Regions from separate parts of the Umezawaea sp. NPDC059074 genome, predicted to be linked through region 1. Evidence: riboswitches for the same ligand, from Rfam matches in the RefSeq annotation. Region 1 holds a riboswitch; each other region holds the start of a gene.
The links. A riboswitch is a leader RNA that binds a small molecule or an ion and turns the genes downstream of it on or off. The one in region 1 is predicted to bind glycine.
Positions count from the first base shown of each region.

Region 2: it holds a riboswitch for glycine, as region 1 does, so the genes downstream of both, gcvT (glycine cleavage system aminomethyltransferase GcvT) here and gcvP (aminomethyl-transferring glycine dehydrogenase) in region 1, are expected to answer to the same signal.
Region 3: it holds a riboswitch for glycine, as region 1 does, so the genes downstream of both, gcvH (glycine cleavage system protein GcvH) here and gcvP (aminomethyl-transferring glycine dehydrogenase) in region 1, are expected to answer to the same signal.

Region 1 covers NZ_JBHYHC010000001.1:79,407-85,425, reverse strand. The annotation lists gene gcvP (aminomethyl-transferring glycine dehydrogenase) at 1-1,777, opposite strand, end outside; glycine riboswitch at 1,939-2,034, opposite strand; gene ACFWW9_RS00385 (glycoside hydrolase family 9 protein) at 2,231-3,994, opposite strand; gene ACFWW9_RS00380 (MerR family transcriptional regulator) at 4,040-4,606, opposite strand; gene ACFWW9_RS00375 (bifunctional nuclease family protein) at 5,013-5,486, opposite strand; gene ACFWW9_RS00370 (MerR family transcriptional regulator) at 5,659-6,019, opposite strand, start outside.
Region 2 covers NZ_JBHYHC010000013.1:65,460-71,478, forward strand. The annotation lists gene ACFWW9_RS09350 (class I SAM-dependent methyltransferase) at 1-209, opposite strand, end outside; gene ACFWW9_RS09355 (hypothetical protein) at 382-1,029, shown strand; gene glyA (serine hydroxymethyltransferase) at 1,183-2,448, opposite strand; gene gcvT (glycine cleavage system aminomethyltransferase GcvT) at 2,468-3,568, opposite strand; glycine riboswitch at 3,781-3,868, opposite strand; gene ACFWW9_RS09370 (DUF3817 domain-containing protein) at 3,937-4,239, opposite strand; gene ACFWW9_RS09375 (hypothetical protein) at 4,265-4,633, opposite strand; gene ACFWW9_RS09380 (helix-turn-helix transcriptional regulator) at 4,743-5,234, opposite strand; gene ACFWW9_RS09385 (hypothetical protein) at 5,479-5,640, opposite strand.
Region 3 covers NZ_JBHYHC010000107.1:19,346-25,364, forward strand. The annotation lists gene galE (UDP-glucose 4-epimerase GalE) at 1-144, opposite strand, end outside; gene ACFWW9_RS34170 (L-rhamnose mutarotase) at 265-657, shown strand; gene ACFWW9_RS34175 (L-serine ammonia-lyase) at 644-2,017, opposite strand; gene gcvH (glycine cleavage system protein GcvH) at 2,017-2,397, opposite strand; glycine riboswitch at 2,552-2,644, opposite strand; gene ald (alanine dehydrogenase) at 2,876-3,988, shown strand; gene ACFWW9_RS34190 (hypothetical protein) at 4,379-4,579, shown strand; gene ACFWW9_RS34195 (hypothetical protein) at 4,586-5,083, shown strand; gene ACFWW9_RS34200 (ATP-binding cassette domain-containing protein) at 5,168-6,019, shown strand, end outside.

The DNA.
Region 1 (6,019 bases):
GCCCGCGGTGGTACGCGCGGATCGCGAGGAGGCCGGCGAACTCGCCCTGGCTGCCCGCGTTCGGCTGGATGCTCACGGCGTCGTAGCCGGTCACCTCGGCCAGCCAGTCCTCGAGGTCCTTGACCAGCGCCAGCAGGCCCTCGGCGTCCTCGACCGGGGCGAACGGGTGCAGGTCGGCGAACTCGGGCCAGGTGATGGGCTCCATCTCGGCCGTGGCGTTCAGCTTCATCGTGCAGGAGCCGAGCGGGATCATGCTGCGGTCGAGCGCGACGTCCTTGTCGGACAGGGCGCGCAGGTAGCGCAGCAGCGCCGTCTCCGAGCGGTGCAGGTGGAACACCGGGTGCGTCATGAACTCCGACGTGCGGCGCAGCTCGGCGGGGATGCCGTCGGCGGTGTCGGCGTCGAGCGCGTCCACGTCCGGCACCTGAACGCCGAACGCCTGCCACACGTCGACCAGGTTCGCGCGGGTCGTGGTCTCGTCGCACGCGATGGCGACGGTGGAGTCGTCGACCAGGCGCAGGTTGACGTCCAGCGCGCGGGCAGCCTCGACGACCTCGGCCGCGCGGTCCGGCACGTGCGCCCGCACGGTGTCGAAGAACTCGCCGTGCACGACGTCCACGCCGCCTTCGAGCAGGCCCGCGGCGAGGACCGTGGCCATGCGGTGGGCACGCGTGCCGATGGCCCGCAAGCCCTCGGGACCGTGGTAGACGCCGTACATCGACGCGATCACGGCGAGCAGCACCTGCGCGGTGCAGATGTTGCTGGTCGCCTTCTCGCGGCGGATGTGCTGCTCACGGGTCTGGAGGGCGAGCCGGTACGCGCGGTTGCCGTCGGCGTCCTCGGACACGCCCACGAGACGGCCGGGCAGCTGGCGCTCCAGGCCGGCGCGGACCGCCATGTACCCGGCGTGCGGGCCGCCGAAGCCGATCGGGACGCCGAAGCGCTGGGTCGTGCCCACGACGACGTCCGCGCCGATCTCGCCCGGCGGGCGCAGCAGCGTCAACGCCAGCAGGTCGGCGACCACGACCGCGTTCGCCCCGGCCTTGTGGACCTCGGCGATGACGGACTCGTGGTCCCGCACGACACCGGACGCGCCGGGGTAGGACAGCAGCACGCCGAAGAAGTCGCCGCCGAGACCGAGACCCTCGATGCCCTGCGACAGGTCCGCGACCACGACCTCGATGCCCAGCGGCTCGGCGCGGGTCTCGATCACGGCGATCGTCTGCGGGAACGTGTCGGCGTCGACCACGAACTTGGTCGACTTCGACTTGCCCGCGCGGCGCACCAGCGTCATCGCCTCGGCCGCGGCGGTCGACTCGTCCAGCATGGACGCGTTCGACAGCGGCAGGGCGGTCAGGTCGCCCACCATCGTCTGGAAGTTCAGCAGCGCCTCGAGCCGCCCCTGCGAGATCTCCGGCTGGTACGGCGTGTACGCCGTGTACCAGGCCGGGCTCTCCAGCACGTTGCGGCGGATCACCGGCGGCGTGATCGTCCCGTAGTAGCCGAGGCCGATCATCTGCGTCATCGGGCGGTTGCGGGAGGCCAGCTCACGCAGCTCGGCCAGCGCCTCGGTCTCGGTCGCGGGATCCGGCAGGTCCAGCACCAGGTCGCCCTCGCGGATCGACGGCGGAACGGCCCGCTGCGCCAACTCCTCCAACGACCCCACGCCGATGACGTCGAGGATCCGGGCCAACTCCGCGGGCCGGGGCCCGACGTGGCGGTCGGCGAACGGCGTGCCGTGCTCGAGAGCGGCGAGGGGAATGCGGTCCTGCGTCATGGAAGGCGCCTCCGGCGAGGATCGGGCTGCGGGCAAAGCTCTGCCGTTGCCCTCCCCCTCTGTCTCCAACCCGCTCGGCGGGCGCCTGAGAGCTTCACCCGACCGGGGTCGGGCTTTCACCGTCGGCGGGACCGAGGAACCGGCCCACTTTCCAGAGGCGTCTATCCCGTGCGGTCCTTGCGCCTGAGAGGTTCCGGGGAGGATTTGCTCCTTCGGCGCCGAACCTCGCCGGGTCCGGACTCTCCCGCACGGGGTCATGCGACTACGCGCCGATCGTACCCGCCGGGCCGACCGGCACGGCGCAGGCGCGACGCGGATCACTGCCCGCCGTCCACCGGCCGTTCCCCCGACGGTCATCCACGCCGAGGCGGAGGTCCCCCGGTCGTGAAGGCCCCCCGAATCCGACAGTACGTGGGGGGTCCGACAGTTTTGGCGGGGTGACGTTCGGGCAGGTCAGCGGGCGGAGAGGGCGAAGGCGAGGAGGCCGGTGGAGGTGAAGTCGATGGCGGGTTCGACGCTTTGCCAGGCGCCGACGTGGTCGACGTACCTGGCGTCGTGGCCGTCGTAGGGCTCGAAGTCGTTCACGGTGCAGGGTTTCATGCCTTCGAAGGCGTTCAGCTCGGTGAACTGGGTGGCGGCGTTGGGGCCGTTCACGACCGCGCCGGTGGGGGTGTCGCCGGTGAGGTTCGCGCCCTGGTGTTCGGGGCAGCGGGGGAAGGTGGTGCCGATGCCGATCACGAAGGACGAGCCCCACGCGTTCGCGCCCAGGGCCCAGCCTCGTTGGGTCGTGCCGAAGGCGTCGTAGCGGCTGTCGCCCGTGACGGAGTGGTGCAGGGCCGCGGTGATGACCAGGCCGAACGTGTGGGGCACGGAGTCGAACTCGGTGTAGACCGCCCCGGCTCCGAAGGGGTCCTTCGCGGCTCGGGACACGCCCTCGTCCAGTTGGCGTTCCAGGTCGGTGACCAGGCGTTCCTTGAGCGGGCCGTCCGAGATGCGGGCCAGGTCGGCGTGGGCGAGGGCGCTCACGTCGGCCAGGCCCAGCGTGCCGCGGGTGTCCGAGTCCAGGTAGGCCGTGGCCCAGCGGGCGGCGGCGGTCTGCCAGTCGGCGGAGCGCGGGTCGCCCAAGGTGCGGCCTGCCAGGGCCAGTTCCACGGCCGCGAACTCCAGGTCGTCCTGCCACGCCGTCTCGGGGTAGAAGGTCCGGGGGAACGCGGTCACCAAGGGAGCGCCGCTGGTGTCGGCCTTGGCGAACAGGGTCGCGGCGGTGTCCAGGGAACGGCGGGCGCTCGTCGGGTCGGGGGCGACCTGGGCGGACAGGGCGAAGGCGGCGGCCACGCGGCCCGCGAGGTTCGGGCTGACGGGTGTGCCCGGCTCGTTCGCGCGGAACACCGGGCGGTGCTTGACGTGGTACTTCGGGTCGCCGGGGGCCACGTCGAGCGCGTCGTCGTCCTGCGGGCGACGCCACACGTCGTGGTCGGTCAGCACGCCCTCGTTGCCCGCGCCGATGCCGACCTGGGCGTACAGCGTGGAGCCGTCCCACACGCGCCCCAACCAGTCCAGGCCGTAGCGGGCCTCGGCGGCGACGGCGTCGGAGTGGACCGGCGAGTCCCGCTGGGCCAGCAGCAGTTGGGCCGTGGCGTAGGACGTGGTGTGGGTGAACTTGAGGAAGTCGCCCGCGTCGAACCAGCCGCCCGACACGTCGACCGGGCCGCCGACCTTGGTCAACGCCGGGTCGAGGAGGGTCTTGCCGTCCGGGTCGTAGCGCGGGGCGGCGTACACGTCGGCGGCGCGGTCGGCCGTGTGGGCCGTGTCGTGCTGGGTGACGAAGAAGCGCGCGGTGTCCGCGACGGGACCGGCGAACAGGGCCTGCGCCGCGTCGATCCGGAACGGCGGGGACACCGCCCCGGCGGCCTCCACGCGGTACTGGCCGGGAGTGGTCACGGCCGTCAGGTCGAGCACGCGCACGGCTGGATAGGCGTCGCTCCAGCGGGCCGCCGTCGATGACGGAGCGCTTTCGAGCACAACCGTTCCACTTTCGGCCACGACCCGGAACGACTCCGGAGCGTCCGCCGCCATCAGGTAGGCGTGCTTCACGCCGTCCGTGACGAAACCCAGTTGGTCGACCCGGATCCGGGCCGACCCCTCGGTCGAGGACGAGCACGCGGCGGCGGTGACGAGCAGGGCCGCCGACATCAGGGGAACCAGGCGTGGGTGCACGCCCGGACTATGGCATTCGGAGCAGCGGGCGACCTGCCGAGGTGCTCAGCCGATCGCCCGGTTGCGCCTGCGCTGCGACAGCTCGTCGTTGCTGACGCCGTCGATCTCGACCCCGTCGGCGCGCTCGGCGGGGAACTCGTGGATGGTGCCGCTGATCTCCCTCATGGCCCCGCTCACCGCGATGCCGAACACGCCCTGCCCGCCCTGGAGGAGGTCGACGACCTCCTCGGGGGACGTGCACTCGTAGACGGTCGTGCCGTCGCTGAACAGCGTGATCCTGGCCAGGTCCTGCACGCCCCGCTTGCGCAGGTGCTCGACGGCGACCCGGATGTTCTGGAGGGAGACACCGGTGTCGAGCAGCCGCTTCACCACTTTGAGGACGAGGATGTCCTTGAAGGAGTACAGCCGCTGGCTGCCCGAGCCCTGGGCACTCCTTATCGTCGGGTTGACCAGTCCGGTGCGCGCCCAGTAGTCGAGCTGGCGGTAGGTGATGCCGGAGATCTGGCACGCGGCGGGCCCGCGGTAGCCGACGTACTCGTCTGGCAGCGAGGAGTCCGGGAACAGCTCACCTTGTTCCCCGGATCCGGCCCGGATGGGCGCTTCCTCTGCCACGCCTGCCTCCCCTCGGCCGGTCTGACGACCGGCGACCGTCACCGGTGGTCCCGCAGTCGGGGAACACCGGCCGTGAAGGGCCACGCTGTGGAATCACACCGTCGCAATTCACTCGAGTTCGACGGTAGGACCGGGTTGGGGGCAGGTCAACGCGACGCGCGGTACACGTATTTCCTCACCCTCAACCTGAGGGTGAGAGATTACGCCCACTTGACCCGTTCGAGTGACGTTTAGTGATCGTTTAGCCGAACGCCCATGACATTGGGTAGCGCGACCGTGGGACCCCTCAAAGTGCGGTCTCCGCGAACGCCGTCACGCTGCGTCGTCGCGCCACACGGCCGCGGACGCACGAAGGGCCACCCACGAGACTCGTGAGTGGCCCTCTCGGCGCGTTCAGGTGTCCGACTCAGGTGTCGGCCCCTCGAAAGTCCTCCGGCGAGATGGAGTCGAGGAACTCGCGGAACTTCTCGACCTCGTCCTCCTGCTCGTCCGGGATGATCAGGCCCGCCTCGGCGAGCACGGACTCGTCCGCGTGGATCGGGACGCCGACCCGCAGCGCGAGCGCCACCGAGTCGCTGGGGCGCGCGGACACCCGCACGTCGCCGTCGAACACCAGCTCGGCGAAGTACGTGCCCTCCTGGAGGTCCGTGATGCGGACCTGCTCCAGCTGGCGCCCCAGAGCGCCGATGACGTCCTTGAGGAGGTCGTGCGTGAGCGGCCGGACGGGCCGCACACCCTGCTGCTCGAGTGCGATGGCCGTCGCCTCGACGGAGCCGATCCAGATCGGCAGGTACCGCTCGCCCTCGGTCTCGCGCAGCAACAGGATCGGCTGGTTGGCGGGCAGTTCCACCCGCACTCCCACGACGCGCATCTCGCTCATCGGGTATCGCCTCCCTCAGCGCGCTGAACCACGGCGTCCCCGTACGACTACGAGGATCCTCCACGTACATCTTCGACGCTACCCGCCAAGCGGGCCCAGTGCCCCACTGGTGTCCACTTCGACATCACGATGCGGACACCGCGGTCAAGCGGCCGTGAGCTGCCCGGAAGCGCTATCCACCCGCGACACCGCGCAGGCCCGCCTTCACCAGCAGTGTGTGCAACGTGACCGAGAGCACTGCCAGTTCCCGCAGCACCTCCTCCGCCCGCCCGCGCGCGTCGGCGTCGCGCTGCCGGTAGAGCGGCGTGACGATCTGCTCCAGCAGACCCACCTCGCGGTCCGCGGACGCCCGGAACGCCCTCAGGTGGCGGGGTTCGATGCCGAACTCGGCCATCGCGCGCACGGTCGTCGCGACCAGCACGGAGTCCGGGTCGTAGAACCCGGCCGCGCCGGAGCGGACGATCCCGTACTGCTCCAGGTCCGCCAGCATCGTCTTGCTGAGGCCCGACTGGGCCAGGAGCTCCTCGCGGGTG
Region 2 (6,019 bases), on a different contig from region 1:
GCGAGGCCGTCGGTCAGGTCGCCCTCCACGTCCAGCTCGCCCGCCACGTACGCGCGGGCGAGGCCCAGCTCGTTCGGGTTCCACACCAGGCGGCGCAGCGCGCGCTTGGACCGGATGACCGCCACCGGGCCGGACGTCGGCCCCGCGCTGCTCCCGTCCCACGCCCTCAGCCCGATCGGCAGTGCCGTTCCGAGCACCTTCTCGACCACCGAGGCAAGCTGACCTGCCACTCCACCGGTACCGACCACCACGAGCCTCCTGAGCCAAGACGGGTAGCTGTAGTTCGTCTCCAGATTGTTTTCGGTTCGGTTCTGAACCGCTCACGCGGACCGGCCGTATTGCTCCAGTGAAGCGAATGAACGGACGAGGAGGAGTTGAGAAGTGATCCGACGTAACCGCATCGCCATCGCCGTTGCAGGCGGCATGGCAACCGTGCTCGCCCTGGTCATGTGGAGCACCAACGCCGTTGGCGTTCAGGGCACCAACGTGGCTCAGACCGGTTCCGCGGTGGAGGCAGCTGCCGCGCCGGGTGACTACGGCTACGACACCCCGGCCACCAGCAGCGAGGCTGTGGCTCCCGCCGCGGGCGCCCAGACGAGCGCCGCCCAGACCCCCGCCGCCCCCGCCGTGTCGAACATCCGACTGGTCGCCAAGACCGTCGACAAGATGGGCGACGTCGTGCAGGACGGCGACGGCCGCACGCTGTACCGCTTCGACAAGGACACCCCCAAGCCGCCGGCGTCCAACTGCAACGACAAGTGCGCCGAGACCTGGCCGCCGGTCGAGGTCGCCGCGGGTTCCACCCCGCAGCTCGAAGGCGTCGACCCGGCCCTCGTCGGCACGATCGTCCGCGCCGACGGCAAGACCCAGGTCACCCTGGCGGGCTGGGCGCTGTACACGTACTCCAAGGACCCGGGCCCCGGCAAGTGGGCGGGCCAGGGCGTTGGCGGCACGTGGTTCGTCATCCAGCCGGATGGCAAGCGCAACGTCCAGTGCCTGCCGCCGGGCGTGACGGCCCCCGCCGCGTAGTGCGAAACCACTGGTAGACCAGTGAAGCCCGGCCCCGGGGAAGGGGCCGGGCTTCACTGGTCACCCGATTGTCTTGCCGCTCATTCGCTTCGCGGTGAGAAACGAGAACGGCCCCCGCACCGCGGGGGCCGTTCTCGTGTGCCGGGACCGGGATCAGAGGTCCGAGTACAGCGGGTGCTTGGCGGCCAGGACCTCGGCGCGCGTGCGGAGTTCGGTGAAGTCCGGCTCGGCCTGGAGGGCGGCGACGATGATGTCGGCGACCTCGGTGAAGTCGGCCGCGCCGAAGCCGCGGGTGGCGAGGGCGGGGGTGCCGATGCGCAGGCCGGACGTGACCATCGGGGGGCGGGGGTCGTTCGGGACCGCGTTGCGGTTGACCGTGATGCCGACCTGGTGGAGGCGGTCCTCGGCCTGCTTGCCGTCCAGCTCCGACGCGACCAGGTCGACGAGGACCAGGTGGACGTCGGTGCCGCCGGTGAGGACCTTGATGCCCGCCGCGGCGGCGTCGGGCTGGAGCAGGCGGTCGGCGAGGATCTTCGCGCCCTCGACCGTGCGGCGCTGGCGGTCGGCGAACTCCGGGCTCGCCGCGTGCTTGAACGCCACGGCCTTGCCCGCGATCACGTGCTCCAGCGGGCCGCCCTGCTGGCCGGGGAACACCGCGGAGTTGATCTTCTTCGCGATGTCGGCGTCGTTGGACAGGATCACGCCGCCGCGCGGACCGCCGAGGGTCTTGTGCGTGGTGGTCGTGGTCACGTGGGCGTGCGGCACCGGGCTCGGGTGCAGGCCCGCGGCGACGAGGCCGGCGAAGTGGGCCATGTCCACCATCAGGAACGCGCCGACGGAGTCCGCGATGCGGCGGAACTCGGCGAAGTCCAGCTGGCGCGGGTAGGCGGACCAGCCCGCGACGATCAGCTTCGGCTGGTGCTCCACGGCGAGGCGCTCGACCTCGGCCATGTCGACCAGACCGTCCGAATCGGACACGTGGTACGGCACCACGTTGTACAGCTTGCCGGAGAAGTTGATCCGCATGCCGTGGGTCAGGTGGCCGCCGTGCGCCAGGTCGAGGCCGAGGATCGTGTCGCCGGTGTTGAGCAGCGCGAACATCGCGGCGGCGTTGGCCTGCGCGCCGGAGTGCGGCTGCACGTTCGCGAAGCCCGCGCCGAACAGCTCCTTGATCCGCGAGATCGCGAGGCGCTCGATGACGTCGACGTGCTCGCAGCCGCCGTAGTAGCGGCGGCCGGGGTAGCCCTCCGCGTACTTGTTGGTGAGCACCGAGCCCTGCGCCTGGAGCACCGAGACCGGCGTGAAGTTCTCCGACGCGATCATCTCCAGCGTGTTCTGCTGGCGGGCGAGCTCGGCGGCGACGGCGTCGGCCACCTCGGGGTCGAACTCCGCGAGGGAGGTGGTGAAGTGGTCGGACATGTGATCTCCCTTGACCGGATCAGTTGGCGCGCTTGTAGAACGGCAGTGCGACGACCTCGACGGGCTCCTGCCTGCCTCGGACGTCGACCGCCAGCTTGGTGCCGGGCTCGGCGCTGGACTTGGCCACGTACGCCATCGCCACCGAGTACCCGAGCGTCGGGGACAGCGCCCCGCTGGTGATCTCGCCGACCGCGGCGCCGTCCGCGTCGAGCACGGTGTACCCGTGCCTCGGCGCCCGGCGGCCCGCGGCCTTGAGCCCCACCAGCGTGGTGTCCACACCGGACTCCGCGACCTTCGCCAGCGCGTCGCGGCCGACGAAGTCGCCCGGCTTGTCGAGCTTGACGACCCGGCCGAGGTTCGCGTGGTACGGGGTGTGCGCGGTGTCGAGTTCGTTGCCGTACAACGGCATCCCGGCTTCCAGGCGCAGCGTGTCGCGGCAGCCGAGCCCGGCGGGCTTGAGCCCGTGGTCCTTGCCCGCCTCCAGCAGCGCCGCCCAGACGGCGGGGGCGTCGGCGGGGGCCACGAACAGCTCGAAGCCGTCCTCGCCCGTGTAGCCCGTCCTGGCCAGCAGCACCGGCGTGCCCGCGACCTCGGTCGGGTACGACGCGTAGTACTTCACCGTCGCCAGGTCGGTCGGCGTCAGGCCCGCCACGATCGCGGTGGAGTTGGGGCCCTGCACGGCGAGCAGCGCGTAGTCCGTCGACCTGTCCACGACGGTGGTGTCGAAGTCCTTCGCCCGCTCGACGAGCTCGCCGAACACCAGCTCGGCGTTGGAGGCGTTCGCCACGACGAGGTACTCGAGTTCACCCAGTCGGTACACGATCAGGTCGTCCAGCACCCCGCCGTCGGCCCGGGTGATCATCGTGTAGCGGGCGCGGCCGACGCCGATCGCGGAGCTGTGGCCCACCAGCGCGTAGTCCAGCGCGGCGCCGGCCTCGGGGCCCTCCAGCACGATCTCGCCCATGTGCGTCAGGTCGAACAGGCCGGCCGTCGTGCGGACCGCGTGGTGCTCGACCAGCTCGCTGTCGTAGCGCAGCGGCATCCGCCAGCCCGCGAAGTCGGTGAACATGGCGCCCAGCGCCTCGTGCTCGGCGTGCAGCGGCGTCCGACGGCTTTCCATCTGGGTGGATCCTCCCTGGTGGGCATGCTCAACGGCCGACTCCGCCGCGTGGGCGTCGAGTCGACCGGCGGCGGGCAGTGGGAACACGGTCATCGGCGAGACTCCTCCTGTGAGCGAGCCTCCCCCTCTGTCATGAGCCTGAGAGCTTCGTCGCGCGAGCGCGACTTGCACCGTGGGCGAGGCGCGCGGGTGCGCCTGCTTTTCAGAGTTGCCTGCGTCGCGCGGTACCTGTGCCTGAGAGATTCCGGGGAGGAGTTGCTCCTTCGGCGCCCCTCGCGGGGACTCTTCCGCGCGCCATCGACGGCCGTGTTCAGTTGATGTGCCCAGACGCTATTCGCAGGCCGTGCCGCAGGTCAACAGGGGTCGCCTCACAGTGGGACGCCCTCGCGGACGCGCTCGACCACCTTGCGCTCCGCGTAGAACGACAGGAACGGGATCGTGCCCGCGAGCAGCACCAGGATCGTGCCCTTCATCGACCACCGGGACTTGAGCCCGAGGTCGACCGCGACGACCAGGTAGATGGCGTAGAGGAAGCCGTGGACCGGGCCGACGACCTTGACCATGCCGGGGGCGTCGCCGACGTACTTCAACAGCATCGCCACGACCAGCAGGAGCAGGCCGACACCGACCACGTAGGCCATGAACCTGAACCGGTTCAACGCACCGCTCATCGCCCGTCCGACCGCCTTCGCTCCGCTACCGCGAGTCCCGCGCGTTCAGGTCGGCGAGGTAGCGGTTGTAGACCGCCAGCTCGTCGTCCTCGTCCACGACGGGAGCACTGACGGCGTCAACGGTAACGACAGGCGTGGGCGCGTCCACGGGCGGCTCGGTTTTCGGGGCCTCCGCCCCGCGCTGCGCGTCGAGCCTGCGGATGCGCCAGACCATGAAGGCCGGGAAGAGTCCGAACAGCGGCCACTGCAACACGTAGCCGAGGTTCTGGAAGGTCCCCGCGGCGGACTCGAACCTCGTCCACTGCCACCACGCGAGACCGCAACAACCCACCAGCGTGACCACGCAGAGGAGCGCGATGGACACGCGCTGGGGGGTGATCGGGCCGCCGGACACCAGTCAAAGCTAGCACCGGCGGTACCGCGGTTGGAGGTCCAGGGCCGGGTGACCCAAGGGTTGGGGCTCCGCCTCGGAGCCCACTCCCGTTTCCGGACCGCCGACCGTCCTAGGCGACGCCGTCCCGGCGCTGCCGCTGAAGACGCGCGACGCACCACGCCGCCGCGCTGCCCCGACGCAGGTGCTGGAGCACCGTCATCGGACCGAGTCGACGACCGAGGTCGGCGGGCAGGAGCCCGGCCACCCGGTAGTCCAGAGCGCGCTGGTCCAACGGGCTGATGCCCGCGTCCCACCACTGCTCAGCCTCGGCGAGGTCGCCCACGAGCTGCCAGTAGCTCGCCGCCGCCTCCAGGAGGACCTCGGGCACCTCGGGCGCCCTCCTCCGCATAGCCGCCACGTACGCGGGGCTGGCCGACTCGACCCGCACCACGCCTCGTGGTCCACCGTTCGCCCGCTGGCTGGGGATCCCCGGCGACGCGCTGGGTGGTGCCTCCGCCAGCCAGGCGTTCTTGATCCGGTTCACCTCCTGCATCTCAGCGTCGTCCGACCGCTCCGCCGCCCACTGCCTAAGCAGTTCGTCGACTCCGGAGTCCTCGACCATTTATGCCTCCCTGGGGTCGAAGATCAGCCAATGCAGCGCACCGTATTCAACGGTTTGGGCAACCGCTAGACCCTTGTTTGTCAGTAACCCCGTTACCAGGGTGTTATAGCCCCTATTCCACCCATAAGGCTCAACGGCGCGGGGGCCGTGTCACCGTGGGTGACGGGTCTGACACGGCTGTCGCGGCCCCCGTGGCGGCGGGCCGCGACACCCGGCGAAGCGGGACGAACCGGGCGCGGAGCTACTAGCCGAAGAGGCTCCGGACGAACGTGATGATGGATTCCGCGCCCTGGCGCAGCCAGGCGAGCACCTGCGACACCGCGTCCGCGGACTCAACCGGGCGGGTGATCAGGAGGAACAGCACCAGCGCGACCGCCGCCAGCACGACCACCTTCTTCGTGTTCACGTCAAGCCACTCCGTCCGCTCAGGTACGTGCCGGCGGACCCCCGGTGACGACCGGGTGCACGCCGCGTCACCCGACATGGTCCCCCATTCACCCGGATGATGAACGTCGAACACGCCTCCTGCCCCCGTCCGGACCCAAGATCCGCCGCCTGATGGCGTCAAGCGACCCTCCAGCATCACCCGAATGGCCGCTCAAGGTCCCGCTTCGCCGGGACGATGACCTGGGTACGGGCGTCTCGCCCGACAATCCCCAGCCAGCGCACCGAGGTACTCGCGAACCATCAGCACACCCCGAGGGTCCCGCCGCTCACCCGAGCGCTGCTCGGCGAGCACGCTGCGTGACAACCGCGATCTAATGCCGTGACACTTTCCCGGCGCG
Region 3 (6,019 bases), on a different contig from region 1:
GTGCAGCACCGCGCCCTCCGGCACGTTGTCCACGAAGCCCGTCGACAGGTCGTCCAGCACCTCGACCTCGTGCCCGGCGGCCACCAGCGCCGCGACCGTCGCGCTGCCGATGTACCCGGCGCCGCCCGTGACCAGCAGCTTCATCCAAGACTCCCCGCGTAGTGGTCCCCGACTCGGGCCCGACCCTACGCGGCGGCACGGAGAGCGCCGACACATCGGACGTCTGTACGCTCGCGGCGACGGTCCACGGACGAAGGAGCAGCGATGTCGGCTTCCGCACCACAACGGCACATCCGAGTCGTCGGAGTGCTGCCCGAGAAGCGCGAGGAGTACCTCCGCCTGCACGAGGTCGTGTGGCCCGACGTCGAAGCCCGCCTCACCGCCAGCGGCATCACGAACTACTCGATCTTCATCCTGGGCGACCGGCTCATCTCGTACTACGAGTACGTCGGCGACGACTACGAGGCGGACATGGCCCTCATCGCCGCGGACCCCGTCACGCAGGAGTGGTGGACCCTCACCGACCCGTGCCAGGTCCCCGTTCCGGAAGCGGGCGAGGGCGAGCTGTGGGCCGACGCCACCGTGGTGGCACCTCCGCTGACGCCGCACCCGCGCGTGGAGCGGGGCTCCACGCGCGGGGCGGTCAGCACTCGATGACGTTCACGGCCAGGCCGCCGCGCGCGGTCTCCTTGTACTTCACGGACATGTCCGCGCCGGTGTCGCTCATGGTCTTGATGACCTTGTCCAGCGACACGAAGTGCGAGCCGTCGCCGCGCAGCGCCATGCGGGCCGCGGTGATCGCCTTGATGGCGGCCAGCGCGTTGCGCTCGATGCACGGGATCTGGACGAGCCCGCCGATCGGGTCGCAGGTGAGGCCCAGGTTGTGCTCCATGGCGATCTCGGCGGCGTTCTCCACCTGTTCGGGCGTGCCGCCGAGCACCTCGGCGAGACCGCCGGCGGCCATCGAGCAGGCCGAGCCGACCTCGCCCTGGCAGCCGACCTCGGCGCCGGAGATGGACGCGTTCTCCTTGAACAGCACGCCGACCGCGCCCGCGGTGAGCAGGAAGCGGACCACGCCGTCGTCGGACGCGCCCGGCACGAACCGCGTGTAGTAGTGCAGGACCGCGGGCACGATGCCCGCCGCGCCGTTGGTCGGGGCCGTGACGACCCGGCCACCCGCGGCGTTCTCCTCGTTGACGGCCAGCGCGAACAGGGTCACCCAGTCCATGACGCGCAGCGGGTCGGTGGCGAAGTGCTCGCCCGCCAACGTCTTGCGCATCTCGGCGGCCCTGCGGCGCACCTTCAGCCCGCCGGGCAGGACGCCGTGCTCGGTGCAGCCGCGCTCGACGCACTCCTGCATCACGTGCCAGATCCGCAGGAGCCCTTCGCGGATCTCGGCCTCGCCGCGCCACGACTGCTCGTTCTCCAGCATCACCGAGCTGATCGACAGCCCGGTCTCCCTGGTGCGGGCCAACAGCTGGTCGCCGGTGAGGAACGGGTGCGCCAACGGGGTGTCGTCGGCCTTGATCTTGTCCGCGCCGCTGGCGTGCTCGTCCACCACGAACCCGCCGCCGACCGAGTAGTACACGGCGTGGTCCAGCGACTCGCCGCCGTCGGCGAACGCCTCGAAGCGCATCCCGTTGGGGTGCACGGGAAGCGACTTGCGGCGGTGCATGACGAGGTGCTTGTCGTGCACGAACGCGATCTCGTGCCCGCCGCCCAGCCGCAGCCGCCCGGTCCGCTTGATCTCCTCGAACCGCTCGTCGGCGGCCGCCGGGTCGACCTCCTCCGGCTTGCAGCCCTCGAGCCCGAGCAGCACGGCCTTGGGGCTGCCGTGGCCGTGGCCGGTCGCGCCGAGCGAGCCGAACAGCTCGGCGTTCACCCGCGTCACGCCGTCCAGCAGGCCGCGCGAGCGCAGCCGGTCGACGAACATCGACGCGGCGCGCATCGGGCCCACCGTGTGCGAGCTGGACGGCCCGATGCCGATGGAGAACAGGTCGAAGACGCTGATCGCCATTAGCTGCCCGTCAGTTCCGCGTACTTCGCGGCGGTGAGGAGGCCCTCGGCGTTCTCGACGCGCACCTTGAACAGCCACCCCGCCGCGTACGGGTCGGTGTTGACCAGGGCCGGGTCGTCGACGACGCCCTGGTTGACCTCCACGACCTCGCCGCTGACCGGCGCGTACAGGTCGCTGACCGACTTCGTCGACTCCAGCTCGCCGCAGACGTCGCCGGAGGTGACGGTCGTGCCCACCTCGGGGAGCTGCACGAAGACCAGGTCTCCGAGGGACTCGGCGGCGTAGGAGGTGATGCCGACCGTGACCGGCTCCTGCGTGCCCGGCTTCCAGTCGACCCACTCGTGTTCCGGGGTGTAGAGCAGGTGATCGGGGTACTCCACAGCGGCACTCCACGGGTCTGGGGGATCAGCGCGCGCCAAGCACGCCGACCTCGGTGTCGGTCCGACTCCCCCTCTGTCATGGGACCTGAGAGCTTCACCGCGCGAACGCGGCTTGCACCGTGGGTGCGCGCCTGGGCACGCTTTCCAGAGTCGCCTCGCCCGAGCGGTTCTCGTTGCCTGAGAGTGTGCGGGGTACTTGCTCCTTCGGCGCCCCGGCAGCTGCCGGGGTCTCTCCCGCTCGGGTTGCGGCGCCGCGAGGGCGCCTCGGCCGTTCTTCAGTTGGCGATCGAGCTGAAAGCTATGTGCCCACCGAACGGGTGTCAACGCGCGTACGACGGGCCTCACCCGGCGGCGTTGTGCCGGCAGGCCAAAGCGACCCCTATCGGGTAGTGCGGCGAGCACGATGACAGCGAACGGGGTATGCCGGACCTTTGAGGCAACAGCCCAGCTCCCGCCCCTCGTAGTCGAAGGAGTCACCGTGCGGATCGCCGTCCCCCGCGAGATCAAGAACCACGAGTACCGCGTCGCGTTGACCCCGGCCGGTGCGCACGAGCTGACCCGCCGCGGCCACGACGTGTTCGTCGAGGCCGGCGCGGGCCTCGGTTCCGCGATCACCGACGCCGAGTACGAGGCGGCGGGCGCGAAGGTGCTGGCCACGGCCGACGAGGTGTGGGACCAGGGCGAGCTGGTGCTCAAGGTCAAGGAGCCCATCGCGGCGGAGTACCACCGCCTGCGCGCCGGGCAGGTGCTGTTCACCTACCTGCACCTGGCCGCCGACCTGCCGCTGACCGAGGCCCTCATCGCGTCCGGCACCACGGCCATCGCGTACGAGACGGTGCAGACCGCGAACGGCGCCCTGCCGCTGCTGGCCCCGATGTCCGAGGTCGCGGGCCGCCTGGCCCCGCAGGTCGGCGCGTTCGCGCTGATGAAGCCGTCCGGCGGCCGGGGCGTGCTGCCCGGCGGCGTGCCCGGCGTGGCCCCCGCGCGCGTTGTCGTCATCGGCGGCGGCGTGGCGGGCGTGAACGCCGCGACCATCGCCGTCGGCATGGGCGCGGACGTGGAGATCCTCGACACGAACGTGGACCGGCTGCGGCAGATCGACGCCCAGTTCGGCGGCAAGCTCCGCACGGTGGCGTCGAACAGCTACGCGGTCGAGCAGGCCGTGCTGGAGGCCGACATGGTGATCGGCGCGGTCCTCGTGCCCGGCGCCAAGGCCCCCAAGCTGGTCAGCAACGAGCTGGTCTCGCGGATGAAGCCCGGCTCGGTGCTGGTCGACATCGCCATCGACCAGGGCGGCTGCTTCGCCGACTCCAGGCCCACGACCCACGCGGACCCGACGTTCCAGATCCACGAGTCGGTCTTCTACTGCGTCGCGAACATGCCCGGCGCCGTGCCGCGCACGTCGACCTACGCGCTCACCAACGTGACGCTGCCCTACGCGGTCGCGCTGGCCGACAAGGGCTGGCAGCCCGCCCTGCGCGCCGACAAGTCCCTCGCGCTCGGCCTCAACGTGCACGCGGGCAACCTCGTGAACCTGCCGGTGGCGGAAGCCCTCGACCTCCCGCACACCCCCCTCGACCAGGTCGTCTAGGCGACTGCGTGACAAACCGGGCAGCTACTTCGGTAGCTGCCCGGTTTGCGTTTGAGCAGGTGATCGCGGCCCGTGGCGATTCCGGGCGTGAAAAAGCGACCCGCTCAACCAGCCTGGGGGTCACTGGGAGCGGGCCGCCACGCACAAGCTTAGACAACAACCGGCCGCCGTGCCCAGTTGGCCCACCGATTCGAGACCTGAGACTTCGGGGTCGTGGACCACTGCCCGTGTTCGACCCTCAAACAAACGAGTGAATTACCCGAACACCAGTACTCCCCGGGGTCCCCACGACCGATGGACGTAGCAGGGGCCAGCATCGCTACGCAGCGGGTTCGACCGCTCTCACCCCGTTAACCCCGGAAGCCCGAGCACACTCCGTTAGGAGCGCACATGGCTGAACCACAGGGCTGGATCGACTGCCACGACCCCTTCGGCAGGGACCGCTCGATGACCGTTCTCGTCGAGGACGACCGAGTTCTGCTGGTCGCGCCCCCCGGAGAATCCGCTGTGATGTCCGCCACCCAGACCCGGCGGCTGCACCAGCTCCTCGACCAGGCCGCGGCGACCTCCGCCGCGCCCGAACAGGGGTGACGCGCGGTGGAAGAGGCACTGCGCAAGGCCGTCCTGCAACGGCTCGCGCTGCTCGACAAGGTCGCTGAGCAGGGCGAGGCGGAGTCGCTCGTGCCGCTCGCGCGGTCGGAGATCCACCGCCTCGCGGACGGCTGGCGACTGCTGCTGACCGTGCACCAGCCGGACGAGGACAGCCGGTGCCGCGCGTGTCCCGGCTGGCTGCGCCGCAGGCGGTGGCCGTGCCAGATCTGGACGATGGCGCACCAGCACCTGATCGGCGAGGGGGTAGCGCACCGCGACCGCCGCAAGCCGTTGCGCAATCCGTTCACTCGAACGGGGCTGGACCCGGTCGCGGCCGAGCCCGCGTTCCCGACGACCGAGTACGACGACCTCGACCTCGACGAGATCCCGCCGGAGACCTCCGCGGAGCGCACCACCGAACTCCCGGTCGTGCCCGCCGCCGTCGAAGCCGGTGTGCACCGCGCCCCCGTCGTGAGCAGGCCGCGCCACGCGCTGCCGGATTGACCGGATCGCCCGGACCCGGCGTTCCCTCTAGGGCAGGATGACCCCCGAGCGGGGCCACGACACCCGCACATCGGGAGGGAACGCGTGCACGACGGCAGTGGGCGCATCGTGGTGCAAGGCCTGACCAAGCAGTTCGGTCCGGTCACCGCGGTGCAGAACCTGAGCTTCACGGTCGAACCGGGGTCGGTCACCGGGTTCCTCGGCCCGAACGGTGCGGGCAAGACGACGACGCTGCGGATGCTGCTCGGCCTCGTCACGCCCACCGCGGGCACGAGCTTCATCAACGGGCGGCCGTTCCACCAGCTCGGCAACCCCGCGCGGGTGGTCGGCGCGGTGCTGGAGGCGCAGGGGTTCCACCCCAAGCGCACCGCCCGCAACCACCTGCGGGTGTACGCGGCCGCCATCGGCGTGCCCGACCAGGCCGCGGACCACGTGCTGGACCTCGTCGGCCTCGGCGCGGCGGGCGACCGCAAGGCGGGCGGCTTCTCGCTGGGCATGAAGCAGCGGCTCGCGCTGGCGACGGCGCTGCTGGGCGACCCGCAGGTGCTGGTCCTCGACGAGCCGTCGAACGGCCTGGACCCCGAGGGCATCGCGTGGCTCCGGACGTTCCTCCAGGCCTACGCCCGCCAGGGCCGCACGGTGCTGATCTCCAGCCACCTGCTGGCCGAGGTCGAGCAGACGGTCGACCAGGTGGTGATCGTCAGCCGCGGCCAGACCATGTACTACGGCAGCCTCGACCAGCTCCGCGGGTCGCAGCGCAGCCGGGTGCTGGTGCAGCCGTCGGACGCGAGCGCGCTCGTGGCCGCGTTGCAGGCGGAGGGCGTGACCGGGATCGAGCAGGTGCCGGACGGCAGGCTCGCGATCAGCGGCATGGACGCCAAGCAGGTCGCGGACGCCGCGCTGAAGGCCGGGGTGTCGGTGTACGGCATCCAGGAG